DNA from 3 places in the Methylophaga thalassica genome. Region 1 is predicted to be linked to each of the others. Evidence: riboswitches for the same ligand, from Rfam matches in the RefSeq annotation. Region 1 holds a riboswitch; each other region holds the start of a gene.

Region 1 (4,291 bases):
AACACACCCCCAAATAAAACGGCAGGGTACGTTTAACCCCGTAGTGCAGCACCGAGTTTAGAATCATGATGTTATTCGGACCCGGCGTAATGGTGGAAGCAATTGCAAATAATAAAAACGCCGTTACATTCATACACTGATCTCAGGCATAAATAATAAATCTGTCACCCCGACATAGACACCTGCCTGGTTCAGTGCTGTGGTAATTTGTCCCCGATGATGGGTTTGATGGTTAAAAAAATGAATAATCGCCTGAGTGAAATCGACATTCTTTTCGGCAGCAGCTGCCAGACTCGTATAGACCAAGCGTTCTGGCAAAACTGTCTCCTCGAGTGAAGCTGCCCAATCAAGTATCTCCAGATCTAATTCATCACGCGCTTTTTTTAGCTCCGTGAACTCACTGTAAAGTTCCTGATCCAATGCCTTCAGATCAGCTGAAGGAATCTGACCTTTAAATCGGTCTAGCCACATCCGATCGCACAACAATAGATGGTTTAAGGTGCCATGAATGGATTTGAAAAACAGTCCACAGTCGGCCTTGCGATCCTGATCACTTAATTGACTGGCTGCCAGATAAACAGACTGGTTCATCCATTGGTTATAACGTGCCATTAACTCCGCATAAGTCGCGATATCCAACTTCATCACAAGCTCCTTCATTGAGAGCAAAGAAGAAAATTCTAAATCATTCCATCTTATTTTTTTCAATCAAAATCAGTGGCTAAGGCAAGTTTATGATGTCTTTTTTTGAAGGTTTTAGTAATAAAAGTGAAAATCATCCACCGGCAACTCATTGATTATGCAAGTACTTAACGATAGAACAAAAACGCGATTAAGACTGCATAGCAATAGCATAGTCAGAGTTTGTCTTATAGAAAAATGAGCCAAACACTCAGACTTTTGAAAGCCGATCCTATTTGATCCATAGCAGTTGTCAGCGAAGTAGCTACCTTACTGCGCCACCAACGTATCAGCCCGATAAAATGCACCTGCATTTTCACCCAAGACTTTCACTAGTTTGGGCAGTAATGCCGTCATGGTCTCCATCAATTGCCAGGGTGGATTGATGACATAGATGCCCGATGACGTCATACCACGTGTGGAAGCATCCGCATCCAACCCTAGTTCATAGCGTTGTATATGAGTAATGCCACTATTAATCAACTGTTTATCCAGTCGATTAATACGTGCCCTGTCGACCACCGGATACCAGATTGCATACGTACCCGTAGCAAACTTTTTATGGGCTTTCTCGACAGTATGAAACACCTCGTCGTAATCCGATTTGATCTCATAAGACGGGTCAATCAACACCAGTGCCCGACGTGACTCCGGCGGTAATAAACTCAGCAAACCTTTCAAGCCATCTTCTCGCCGTACACGAGCCTGCTTATATTGGCGCAGATTATTGGTCAGGAATACACTGTCTTCCGAATGCAACTCAAAACACCATGCCTGATCCTGAGCACGTAAATATTGCATCGCCAACATGGGTGAGCCAGGGTAAAACGTCAGGTCATTGCCATCATTCACCGTCTTCACTGCCGTCTGATACGCCGCCAACTCTGGCCAGTCCAGATGAAACACCTTCGTAATACCTTTCTGATATTCCTGATTTTTTCCAGCGTGGCCTGAGCGTAAATGATACAAGCCCGCCCCGGAATGGGTATCAATATAACTAAAGGCTTTTTCTTTTTTCACCATATGCTGAAGCAGTTCGATCAGCACAATATGTTTCAGCACATCAGCAAAATTACCCGCATGGAATGAATGACGATAACTTAACAAAGCAGAATCCTACGCAGGTTAATGAAGTTGTTCTGCAAATTATGCCTGTTGGTGGGGGAGTGCGTTGGAAAATGTTATGAGAGATTAGAAGCACATAAAAAATAGCTACCAACTCATCTTCGTCTGAGAAGAGATTTAGACAGTTTCAATAATAAAAGCCTTTAAATTTACTAATCATGACAATTACTTCAAAACCACTCTCTCCTCTCAATACTGTACTAAAGTACAATTTTTATTTTCTTTCCAACAACATAAACTACAATTGCTTCATTATTTTAATAGAGCCAAACTTGGTGTGAGCCAAGGACGGAAAGCTACAGGTCTTCCCCATGGAAAGATGGCTGGGTTGCATGACTTTATGGAAATAGCAATGAAAAAAGTACTAGCTGGTCTAGCAATTATTTTGGGGGTATCCGCACAAGCACACGCTGCAGGTGTCAATTTAGTATCAAACGGCTCATTCGAAAATCCTGATATTCAATCTGGCTCATGGACCATTCTTTATGATGGTGATTTAACCAACTGGGAAGCTGGTGAAGACGGTGTTGAAGTGCGTGATAACAAAGCAGGCACAGCCTATGATGGTGATCAGTTTGTTGAGCTGGATACGACTCACAACAGCAGCATCACACAAACTTTAGCAACAACGGCTGGCTCATCTTATGAGTTATCATTTGCTTATTCTGGTCGCATCAGCCAATCAGCTGATACAAATGCTATTTCTATATTCTGGAATGGTGTGATGGTTGACACCGTTACTGCTATCGGTGGCGCTCAACATGACTGGGTTGTTTACACGTTCTTAGTCGATGCTGTGGGTAATGATATTTTGACTTTCGCAGCCAATGGTCTTGATGACTCATTTGGTGGTAGCTTAGATGCTGTATCAGTGAGTGCTGTTCCAGTTCCAGCGGCAGCCTTCTTATTTGCTCCAGCATTACTTGGTTTTATGGGGTTACGCCGTAAAACTGCAAAAATAGCGTAATAAAGATTAGTTAACTTTCTAGTCTAGAAAAAACAAGCATTTAAGCCTCCAAAATATTTTTTGGAGGCTTTTTTTGCCTGGTTATTGCTGTTATATCAGTTCACTTATTAAAATATTACTATCGATTATCTGAGATCCCACTAAAACTCGATAGCATTCCAGTGATTGACTTTCATCCTGATGAACGAGCTTATTAACAAGCTACTTAATATTCATTCTTAAACAACCTGACCCGGTTTCGCCCATTTCTCTTAGCATCGTACATAGCAAAGTCAGCACAATTTAATAGCCCATCCTCTTCAGTACTATGCACAGGATAGAGCGCCACACCAATACTGGCTCCGACGCTGACAGTTAAATCCTCAAATGTCATGGGGCTTTGCAGTGTCTCCAAAACTTTCTCAGCAACGTGGATGGCGGCCTGTTCATCGCTGACTTTATGCAGCAATACGACAAACTCATCACCACCAAGTCTGGCGACGGAGTCAGGTTTACGGAGACAGCCACGGATTCGTTCGGCACACTGAATCAATACGGCATCCCCCACATCGTGTCCGTGGGTATCGTTAATCGGTTTGAACTCATCCAAATCGATAAACATTAAGGCTAACGCATATTTATCCCGTTCTGCCATGGTCATCGCTAAATGCAGCCGTTCTCTGAACAAGATTCGATTTGGCAACCCGGTCAGTGCATCGTGATGAGCAAGATGCTGAGCGTGTTCTTCCATGACTTTTCTATCGGTAATATCAAAAAACCAAGCCAAAATCATTTGCTTGCTGTGATATTCAATCTGAAGATAGGAGGCGATAACCCATTTCGTTGATTGCTGGCTATCAGGGAAGTAGAGTTCAACTAATTGGTTATTCACCTGCTGGCCATGTTCAATTAACTTCACCGTATCATCATATTCCAATTTATTCGCGTAATAACGTCGAAGCGTCACGCCTAAAGCTTCCTGATGTTTCTTTTCGATTAAAGAGGCATAACTTTTATTCGCAAATACCACTTCTTGTGTGTCGATATCAATGATCGATGCGGCGGTAGGGCTAAAGTCCAACATCATTCGCAAGCGTGATTCGCTTTCTAATGCTTTGATGCGTAGCTTTGCATTTTCCAGGAAGGTTTCACCTGATTTTTTAGCCGCCAGAAAAACAAATAATACAAACAGCACCAGTATGGCACTCATACCATATGTTATCGGTTCCCCTTGCTGAACAAGTATCAGAATATGTGGAATCATAGTGGGAAGAACTAAAGCCACCACCGATCTTCGGTCAACCGAGAGTGAAGCCATACCACCCGAAGCTATCCCGCCAATGGTAAAAGACAAAAATGCCTGATAGGCAATATTGTCTTGAGGCATCAGGATGACCCCACCTATTCCCCAGACAATGCCCGACATCAAAACACTGAAACGAAAGTACTGTAGCCATCGAGTCTGATTAAGTTCTGCTTTGTTATGATCTCTATGCCAGCACACCAACAAAATACATCGTGAGATCAAAACAATCACCA
Region 2 (4,291 bases), on a different contig from region 1:
AAGGAGCTGATTATATTGCAGGTCAATTTGACACTGGGGGAGGTAGAAAAGCTGCTGCAGGTATTAACTGCTTGAAAGAAGATGAGTTGCCTAAATTAATCTCTGTTCTTGAAAGCTATTATAAGAGCGAAGCGAATTAATCCCGCATCATTTATACTTAAGGTATAGATGTTACTTAATATCAATAAATACTAATAAGGTAAAAAGGAACAAATGGCTCAAGGCAGGATAAGACAGTATGATGCAAAAATTAATGCGATATCACGCCTGATTGATAGTGGCATTATCCTGCTTACCTTTTTAGCCTTATTTGATATTTTTAAGGCGGGATGGGATGTCCTTTATATATGGAGTCTCTTATTCGCTATTCTATTGTTTAACTTTTTTGCCGAATCTCAAGATGCTTATCGTTCATGGCGAGGCACTGCATTGAGAGAAGAAGTTTCGGCAGTTATGTTTTCATGGTTTACCAGTGTTTTCATTCTGGTAATGATTGATATCTTTTTCATTCACTCTGGTAGTTATCTGGATAGCTTTGTTTTTTTATGGTTTTTATTGACGCCAATTGAATTAATTTCCTGGCATGCCATTGTGAGAACATCGTTGGCAATTCTCCGGGCTCGCGGAGTCAACACCAGAAACGTTGCTATCGTTGGTGAAACAACTTTGGGAAAACGTCTGGAGCGTGCATTTAATGAAATGGACTGGTCAGGATTCAGGCTGGTAGGTTATTACGATGACCGCTCACAAAAACGTGTCGAAACGGAACCTAACTTAGTCGTCACCAACAAAAACGTGGGTGATTTCAATCAGCTGATTGAGGACTGTAAAGCAGGTAAAGTGGATACGGTGTATATCACTCTTGCTATGTCAGCAGAGCATAGAATACGGCATATAACCGAGCTATTGGCAGACAGCACCGCCTCAGTATACTTAGTACCAGACTTGTTCACGTTCAATCTTCTTAATTCACGTTGGGTGGATTATCAGGGCATTACGGCTATTTCAGTTTATGAAACGCCCTTTGCTGGTATCGATAGTATATTGAAACGATTAGAGGATATTATCCTCAGCTCCATTATTCTGATGATTATCGCTATACCCATGTTGATTATTGCAGCTGGGGTGAAGTTCACATCTAAAGGACCTGTATTTTTCAAACAGACCCGTTATGGTGTGGATGGTGAAAAAATTAAAGTATGGAAATTCCGTACAATGACTGTCACGGAAGATGGTGAAAAAGTCACGCAAGCTCAGAAGAATGACAGCCGAATTACGCCTTTTGGTGGTTTCCTGCGTAGAACCTCACTTGACGAGCTTCCACAATTTTTTAACTCTCTGGGTGGGTCGATGTCCATCGTTGGACCACGGCCACACGCTGTAGCGCATAATGAGCAATATCGCGCACAGATTCAGGGATATATGCTGAGGCATAAAGTTAAGCCGGGCATTACCGGACTAGCACAAATAAATGGTTTTAGAGGTGAAACAGATACATTGGATAAAATGCAGGGACGTGTGCATTATGATCTCAAATATATTCAGAACTGGTCGCTATTACTAGATCTTGAGATTATTTTTTTAACGCTGTTCAAAGGGTTTGTCGGTAAAAATGCCTATTAATTGCCCGTTTAGTTTTAATTAGTAATGTTACTTACTAAATATACTTGTTACTTACCTTGAGACACAGTATTATATACATACTGTTAAGGTATCGGTGTAAAGCATATACACTAGATAATACTAGTTATCATAAGTATCTTAATAGCAATCAGAACAATAGACATCAACGGTGATGGCTTTGTAGCAAGATCATATCTGGTCTTACACAATGTCGACGTGTTTGATGTTGTGTAATTAAAGCCAAACTCGTCGTGAGGCGGGGTCGGAAAGCCACAGATCTTTAATGCTATATTTTAAAGATGGCTGGGTTGCATTGCTTGTTTTTTCGAATTCTTATGCATAAGGAAATTATTATGAAAAAAGCGATGCTATTTATCGTAGCTTTATTGTTTTCAGTAAGTGTTAACGCCGCGACGTTATCTCTGACTGAAGCTGGTTCAACTAACGCAAGTCAAAGTGTTGATTTATCTGGCAGCTCAGTTGTTTTAGCTGGTGGTACTGTCTCTAAGAAAAGTACTTGGAGTTCAGCGTTCTCATTAACTACTGACACAGATACACCTGTTGTAATCGCATGGTCATTTAACCCTGCAATTAAAGGTGCAACATTAGTTTTTGCTACATTGGGTGACACTGTGTCATATGCAATTACTGAAGACTTCAGCTTCACAGCTATGTTGACAGCAGGTACTAGCTACATCCTGAGTATCATTGATGCGACATCAGGCGTAGTTAAATATGACGTTTCAGTATCTGCAGTACCTGTTCCAGCCGCATTATTCTTGTTTGCCCCTGCTTTATTAGGCTTTTTGGGTCTGCGTAGAAAAACAGCTGTTGCAGCATAAAAACAATGTTTTTGATAAAAAAGGGAGCTTAGGCTCCCTTTTTTATATTCATTAGCGAATTGATTTTAAATTCCAATAGCAAAATTGTACCAAGGTACAATAGACACGGGTGGACAATGCTCCATATCATTCACTCATCTGACAAAGTCAGATAGGTGATTATCATATCTTATGGATATGGTAATTTAACAAAAGCCAAACTCGTCGTGAGGCGGGGTCGGAAAGCCACAGATCTTTAATTTAAAGATGGCTGGGTTGCATTGCTTGTTTTTTCAACTTATGCATAAGGAAGTTTATTATGAAAAAGGCGATGCTATTTTTAGTAGCTCTCATGTTTTCGGTTGGTGTCAATGCCGCCACATTAACTCTTACTGGTATCGGATCAAGTGGCGCAACACAATCTGTTGATGTAAATAACAACAGTACTGTACTCGCTGGTGGTACTGTAGGTGAGGTTGGTAACTGGTATTCACAATTTGATCTTACCTCTGATACAGCTACCAACGTGAAAATTGAATGGTCTTTCAATCCATTCACAGCTTTAACAGGCGCAACAGTAAAATTCGGAGAAATCACCGGCCCTAACGGTAGTTACTTACCAGGTGCACAAACCTTTGTTATCACTGGTGATTTTAGTTTCACTGCATTTTTAGCTGCGAACGTTTTCTACGGTTTAGATATTATTGATGCAGCCTCTAACATCTTAAAATACGATGTGTCAGTATCTGCTGTACCAGTACCAGCAGCATTATTCTTGTTTGCTCCTGCCTTATTAGGTTTCTTGGGGCTTAGAAGAAAATCAGCAGTTGCTGCATAAGAATTAAGATTTAAGTTAACAGTAACTTAACTGTCACAAATTGAAAGGGAGCAAAAGCTCCCTTTTTTTTTGAAAAATAGAGTGTTAATATCAAAATTGAATGTCATTTATAGATAAGGATTTTCCTCATGCCAAAACGCTTCATTTTATTCTGTATTGTCTTCGTTTCACTGTTTTCTTCATCCGTATTTGCTGCCGAACGTTATTTGTTAAATTCAGGAGACGTTTTAGACATTTCTGTATGGAATGAAGAATCTTTGCAAAAACAAGTAACGGTTTTACCTGATGGTGTTATTACCTTTCCACTAGCAGGGGAAGTTGTCGCTAAAGATAAAACGGTGGCAGAGGTAGAAGAAGAATTAACTAAAAAACTCAACGAATACTTGGCTGATCCGGTTGTTACAGTTTCTGTCACTAATGTTGAAGGCAATAGGGTCCATATTTTAGGAAAAGTACTTAACCCAGGTTCATTTGTGATGAATCAACCTTTAGATGCCATGCAAGCTCTGAGTTTAGCGGGTGGATTATCGCCTTACGCAGAAGAGAACAATATTATTGTGCTTCGTAGAGATGGAACTAAGCAACAAGTTCTGCCCGTAAAATACGCTGAGATAAAAAAAGGTAAAGAATTGAAGACAAACATCACTCTAGAGAGTGGTGATGTGATGATTGTTCCTTAGCTTGTGGTTGTGGCAGATATTTAATGAAAAGAACTTTATCTCTAGCAATATTATTATCGGTAGTCGGGCAAGGATATGCTGCGGAATGGGGGATTGACTTTAATGCTGACCCTGGATTTAAATACGACGATAACGAATTACTCAGGGAAAATAAAAAGGGTGATTTCAGTTTAAATATTACCCCGACATTATCTCTTTCAAGAACGTTAGAAAACTCTAAGTCACAGATTAATATGGGGTATCGAGTCAGTCGATATGATAAGTTAAGTGAATTAGATAAAGAAAACCCATTCTTCGGTTTTTCGACATCTTACTCAACCGAGCGAAGT
Region 3 (4,291 bases), on a different contig from region 1:
TACCAGTTGACAGTGCTGAAGGCACTTGAAGAAACAAAAACCGCCATAAGTGATTTTGCCCGTGAAGAACAGCGTCGCGAACGCCTTCAAGATGCCGCACGGACCTCAACGCAGGCCGAGTCAATTGCCACACAGCGTTTTGAGCTAGGGGATACTGACTTCTTACCGGTATTGGATAGTCAACGAACACGACTCAAGTCGGAAGATTCGCTTGCCGTCAGCGAAACACAGTCTGCAGTAAAGTTAATCAGTATTTATAAATCGCTTGGTAAAGGCTGGAGAATTGATAAATAGTCGTCATTAAATATGATGAATAACTATTTTGTCAGCTCTAAACCTATATAGGTGTTATGACTGAGTATATGGAATGATTCCAGAACATTTTTAACATTCAGTATTTATATTCGGGATTTAACACCTATAATTAATCACATTCTTATTCTGATAATGTACTAGGCAGCATAAATAGCATGCTTATGTTCTAGTCATAACTTACCTCAAACAGTAAGTTTGATCTTGTTTGGAGCAGTCAATGCAAATCGGTAGTTCAATTTACCTAGACTATCAGGCGACCACGCCGATAGAGCCTCGCGTTGTTAGCGCGATGGCACCCTACAATCATGAGATTTTTGCCAATCCACACTCTACGGCACATGTGCTTGGTCAGCAATCTGCGGCAGCGGTTGAGACTGCGCGTAGCACGATTGAAAAGTGCATTAATGCCTCAAGTGAAGAGGTTATTTTTACTTCGGGTGCGACGGAGTCGAACAATCAGGCGATTGCCAGTGTGATATTTGGCAATACTACTGAACGTCGTGACATTCTTATCAGTGAAATTGAACACAAATGTATTAAAAATGCCGCCTATTTTTATGCCGCAAAACTAGGTTACAAAGTCAAAGAAATTCCAGTCGATAATACCGGGCTGATTAATGTAGACGCTTATCAATCATTATTGTCTGATCAGACATTGCTGGTCTGCATTATGGCGGTCAATAATGAGATTGGCACCATTCAGGATGTCAAAACCTTTGCTGAAATGGCACATGCGGCAGGTGCGCTGTTTCATTGTGATGCGGCTCAAGCACCGGAAGCGATGGATATTGACGTGAAAGACTGGAATGTCGATATGCTGAGTTTGTCTGCACATAAAGTGTATGGCCCAAAAGGTATTGGCGCGATATTTATCAAAAATGATCTGCAGGCCGAGTTACCACCATTTATTCAGGGAGGAGGGCAACAGTTTGGTATGCGTTCAGGCACCCTGGCCACGCCTCTCTGTGTTGGTTTTGCTGAAGCGATGCGTATCACAAAACAAGAAGCAAAAACTCACCGTGAACAATTAACGCATTTGAAACGTTTGTTTCTACAGCAACTGCAAGCGACGCATATTCCATTTAAATTAAATGGCACACAAAGTCATTGTCATCCCGGCAATATCAATGTGCAATTCATCGGTTGTGATGCGAATAAGCTATTAGAAAAACTCCAGCCGAATGTCTGTGCTTCTACAGGCTCTGCCTGTAACAGCGAAATGGTCTTGCTTTCACATGTATTAAAAGCGATTGGGTTGACGGATGAAGAAGCAGGATCATCCTTACGCATCAGTCTGGGACGTTTTTCAGATGAACAACAAATAACAAAGGCCATCGACTATATAAAAGCGGCTATCGAAAAATAATTCCGATTTTTTATTGTGATAACCATTTGTTAACTTTGACCGGCGTAATCTAAAAATCCCAACCAATACAAGAGGGATTAATGATGAAAACAGCACTTTTTTCAGTATTAGCCGCGATGGCAATGAGCACAGTGACATTCGCTGAACCAGCATCAACTGACGATATGGCTAAACATGATAAAAAAGGATATTTCGCTCATATCGACACCAACGGTGATGGTGTTATTACAAAAGAGGAAGCCACAGCGGCAGCATTAAAACGCTTCGAAAAAATGGATACTAATGCTGATGGCAAGGTGACCAAGGAAGAAGCTGCAGCGGCCCATAAAAAACATAAGGGTGATAAACGCCCATCCTGCAAAGATAAGAAAGAAAGTTAATTTCTTTTATCACACCATATTTAGAAGGGAGTCAGTGACTCCCTTTTTTTATTGCGTATTTATTTTTCTCACAAAATCATACTTTTGGCTGATAGTCGCTATAACCCCATTTCATTATGATCGGCGTGTTATTTAATCGGCCAAACTTGGTGTGAATCAGGGACGGAAAGCCACAGGCCTTGTTGTTTAACAAGGTGGCTGGGTTGCACAAACGCAAGGAATCCGAGTGATGATAAATAAACAACGACAGTTTCTGTCGCTCTCTACTACGTTGCTGTGCAGCTCATTTTTACTGGCGCCGTCAGTTGTGCATGCTGTCACAGGACTCTATGGTACAAACACATCCCCAATCACCGTCAGCGATGGTTATATCGGATTAGATGGATATAAAAACGCGAGTAAAATAACTATTACAGCAGGTGGCCAGCTATTTAAATCGGGTGGTGGTAACGAATTTGCCAATATGACTTCTGGCATTGTAGTTAATAATGGCCTAATCGATAACCGGGGTGCGATAACCAATGAGCACTTAATCGAGAATAATGCCACCTTTGATAGTTATAGAGGCAATATTTGGAATAAAGCGTCTATCCAAAATGGCAGTAACTCCGTCTTTAAGTCTCATTCCCTTGAAAATTTTAGAGACGGTTATATCTCTACCAATGGTAGATGGGAAATGACCGGTGAGCATCGTAACAGAGGCAATATCTCCATTGGCCAAGATGGGGTGGTAACAAACAACGGTATATCGCTGCCTACGATGAATAATACCGGAAAGATTACAAACTCGGGTCTATACGAAAATACGGGATTGTTTTTTAATAACAATTATGGCCGAGTTGAAAACAGAGCCTCAGGCATATTTCAGAATAATAGATTTCTTCATAATAGATTGGGTTCATCTTTTAATAATGAAGGTATTTTTCAAAATGACTCTAGTGTAGAAAATGAGAGTCAATTCCTTAACAAAGGTCAACTAAACAATACCGCCAGTCATTCATTTACCACATTTTATAAATTCACGAATACTGGTTTGATTACAAATGATGGCAGTTTCGTAAATAGATCTGGCAATACTTACATTGGTAATGAGTATAAAAAGGGAAAGCTAGAGAATACTGGCACAATAAACAACAATGCCACGATGTCTAATGAGAAGGATGCCACGTTCAATAACAACGGTGTACTCAACAATAATAGTGGTGCACAATTTACCAACGCTTTCACCTTTAATAATCAAGGTGATGGCATCGTTAATAATCATGGTACGTTCAACAATCAGCAAACTGGCAGATTCGACAACGCTAATATGGCCAGTTTTGTTAACCATACAACAGCAAGTTTGAATAACAATGGCATACTCAGCAATCAGACCGGTGGCACTTTAACCAATCACGGCATTATAAAAAATAACGAAACCGGCACACTCAATAATGCGGGTAGCTTGATTAACTCAGATAGTGGTCAATTTGCTAATGCTGGCACTCTAAATAACAACAAAAACGGGCAAATCCTCAACAGCGGTGTGTTTGCCAATGGTGGTGTGCTGAACAATAAGAGCACATTTACCTCCACTTTATATTCCACTATGGCAAATTATGGCGATATCAATAATCACAGCCAATTTATTGATCAGGGTAAATTTGTTAATGGCGGCACAGTAAATAATTACAGTCAGTTTTTGATTGATGACTATGCAGACTTTACTAACGTTAATACCCTCATCAATACATCTGATGGCACCCTTAACCTGAAGGGCAAATTGCTCAATCAAAAATATTCACCCTCGAACATCACCAATGAAGGTGAGTTTAATATGAGCTATTACAGTCAGCTTGATAATGAAACCTTATTCACCAACAGTGCTTCGGGCACCTTAACGAACGATGGCACGCTGAATAACTCAGGTACCTTAGCGAATAATGGCACCTTGATTAATAACCGACAAATAAATAATACGGGTGCATTTTCAAGCAGTGGCCAGTTAACTAACTACAATTACATCAGTAATACTGGTTCGGCTGAGATGACACTGTCTAGCACTGGCACGATGACAAATCGGGGAATGCTGTCAAATGACGCTCGGCTGATAAATTATGGTGTCATCAATAATGCGATTAACGGCACAATCAATAACACGAAAGAGTTTTTTAACAATGGCACCTTGAATAGTGAAGGGGCAATTAACTCTTTCGGCCTTCAAAATACGGGGACTATTGCCAATGCCGGC

The links. A riboswitch is a leader RNA that binds a small molecule or an ion and turns the genes downstream of it on or off. The one in region 1 is predicted to bind cyclic di-GMP.
Region 2: linked by a shared signal. The riboswitch ahead of QQL60_RS08605 (hypothetical protein) and the one ahead of QQL60_RS11905 (DUF642 domain-containing protein) in region 1 are both predicted to bind cyclic di-GMP.
Region 3: linked by a shared signal. The riboswitch ahead of QQL60_RS05540 (beta strand repeat-containing protein) and the one ahead of QQL60_RS11905 (DUF642 domain-containing protein) in region 1 are both predicted to bind cyclic di-GMP.

Annotation. Positions count from the first base shown of each region.
Region 1 is NZ_BSND01000006.1:191,062-195,352, forward strand. Features, by position in the region: gene QQL60_RS11890 (LysE family translocator) at 1-133, opposite strand, end outside; gene QQL60_RS11895 (DinB family protein) at 130-645, opposite strand; gene QQL60_RS11900 (23S rRNA (adenine(2030)-N(6))-methyltransferase RlmJ) at 952-1,788, opposite strand; cyclic di-GMP riboswitch class I at 2,062-2,142, shown strand; gene QQL60_RS11905 (DUF642 domain-containing protein) at 2,159-2,773, shown strand; gene QQL60_RS11910 (diguanylate cyclase domain-containing protein) at 2,979-4,291, opposite strand, start outside.
Region 2 is NZ_BSND01000005.1:299,378-303,668, reverse strand. Features, by position in the region: gene QQL60_RS08615 (DHH family phosphoesterase) at 1-140, shown strand, start outside; gene QQL60_RS08610 (undecaprenyl-phosphate glucose phosphotransferase) at 214-1,623, shown strand; cyclic di-GMP riboswitch class I at 1,853-1,939, shown strand; gene QQL60_RS08605 (hypothetical protein) at 1,977-2,465, shown strand; cyclic di-GMP riboswitch class I at 2,650-2,728, shown strand; gene QQL60_RS08600 (hypothetical protein) at 2,764-3,282, shown strand; gene QQL60_RS08595 (polysaccharide biosynthesis/export family protein) at 3,411-3,962, shown strand; gene QQL60_RS08590 (porin family protein) at 3,986-4,291, shown strand, end outside.
Region 3 is NZ_BSND01000004.1:134,499-138,789, forward strand. Features, by position in the region: gene QQL60_RS05525 (efflux transporter outer membrane subunit) at 1-294, shown strand, start outside; gene QQL60_RS05530 (cysteine desulfurase family protein) at 533-1,681, shown strand; gene QQL60_RS05535 (EF-hand domain-containing protein) at 1,762-2,061, shown strand; cyclic di-GMP riboswitch class I at 2,191-2,272, shown strand; gene QQL60_RS05540 (beta strand repeat-containing protein) at 2,291-4,291, shown strand, end outside.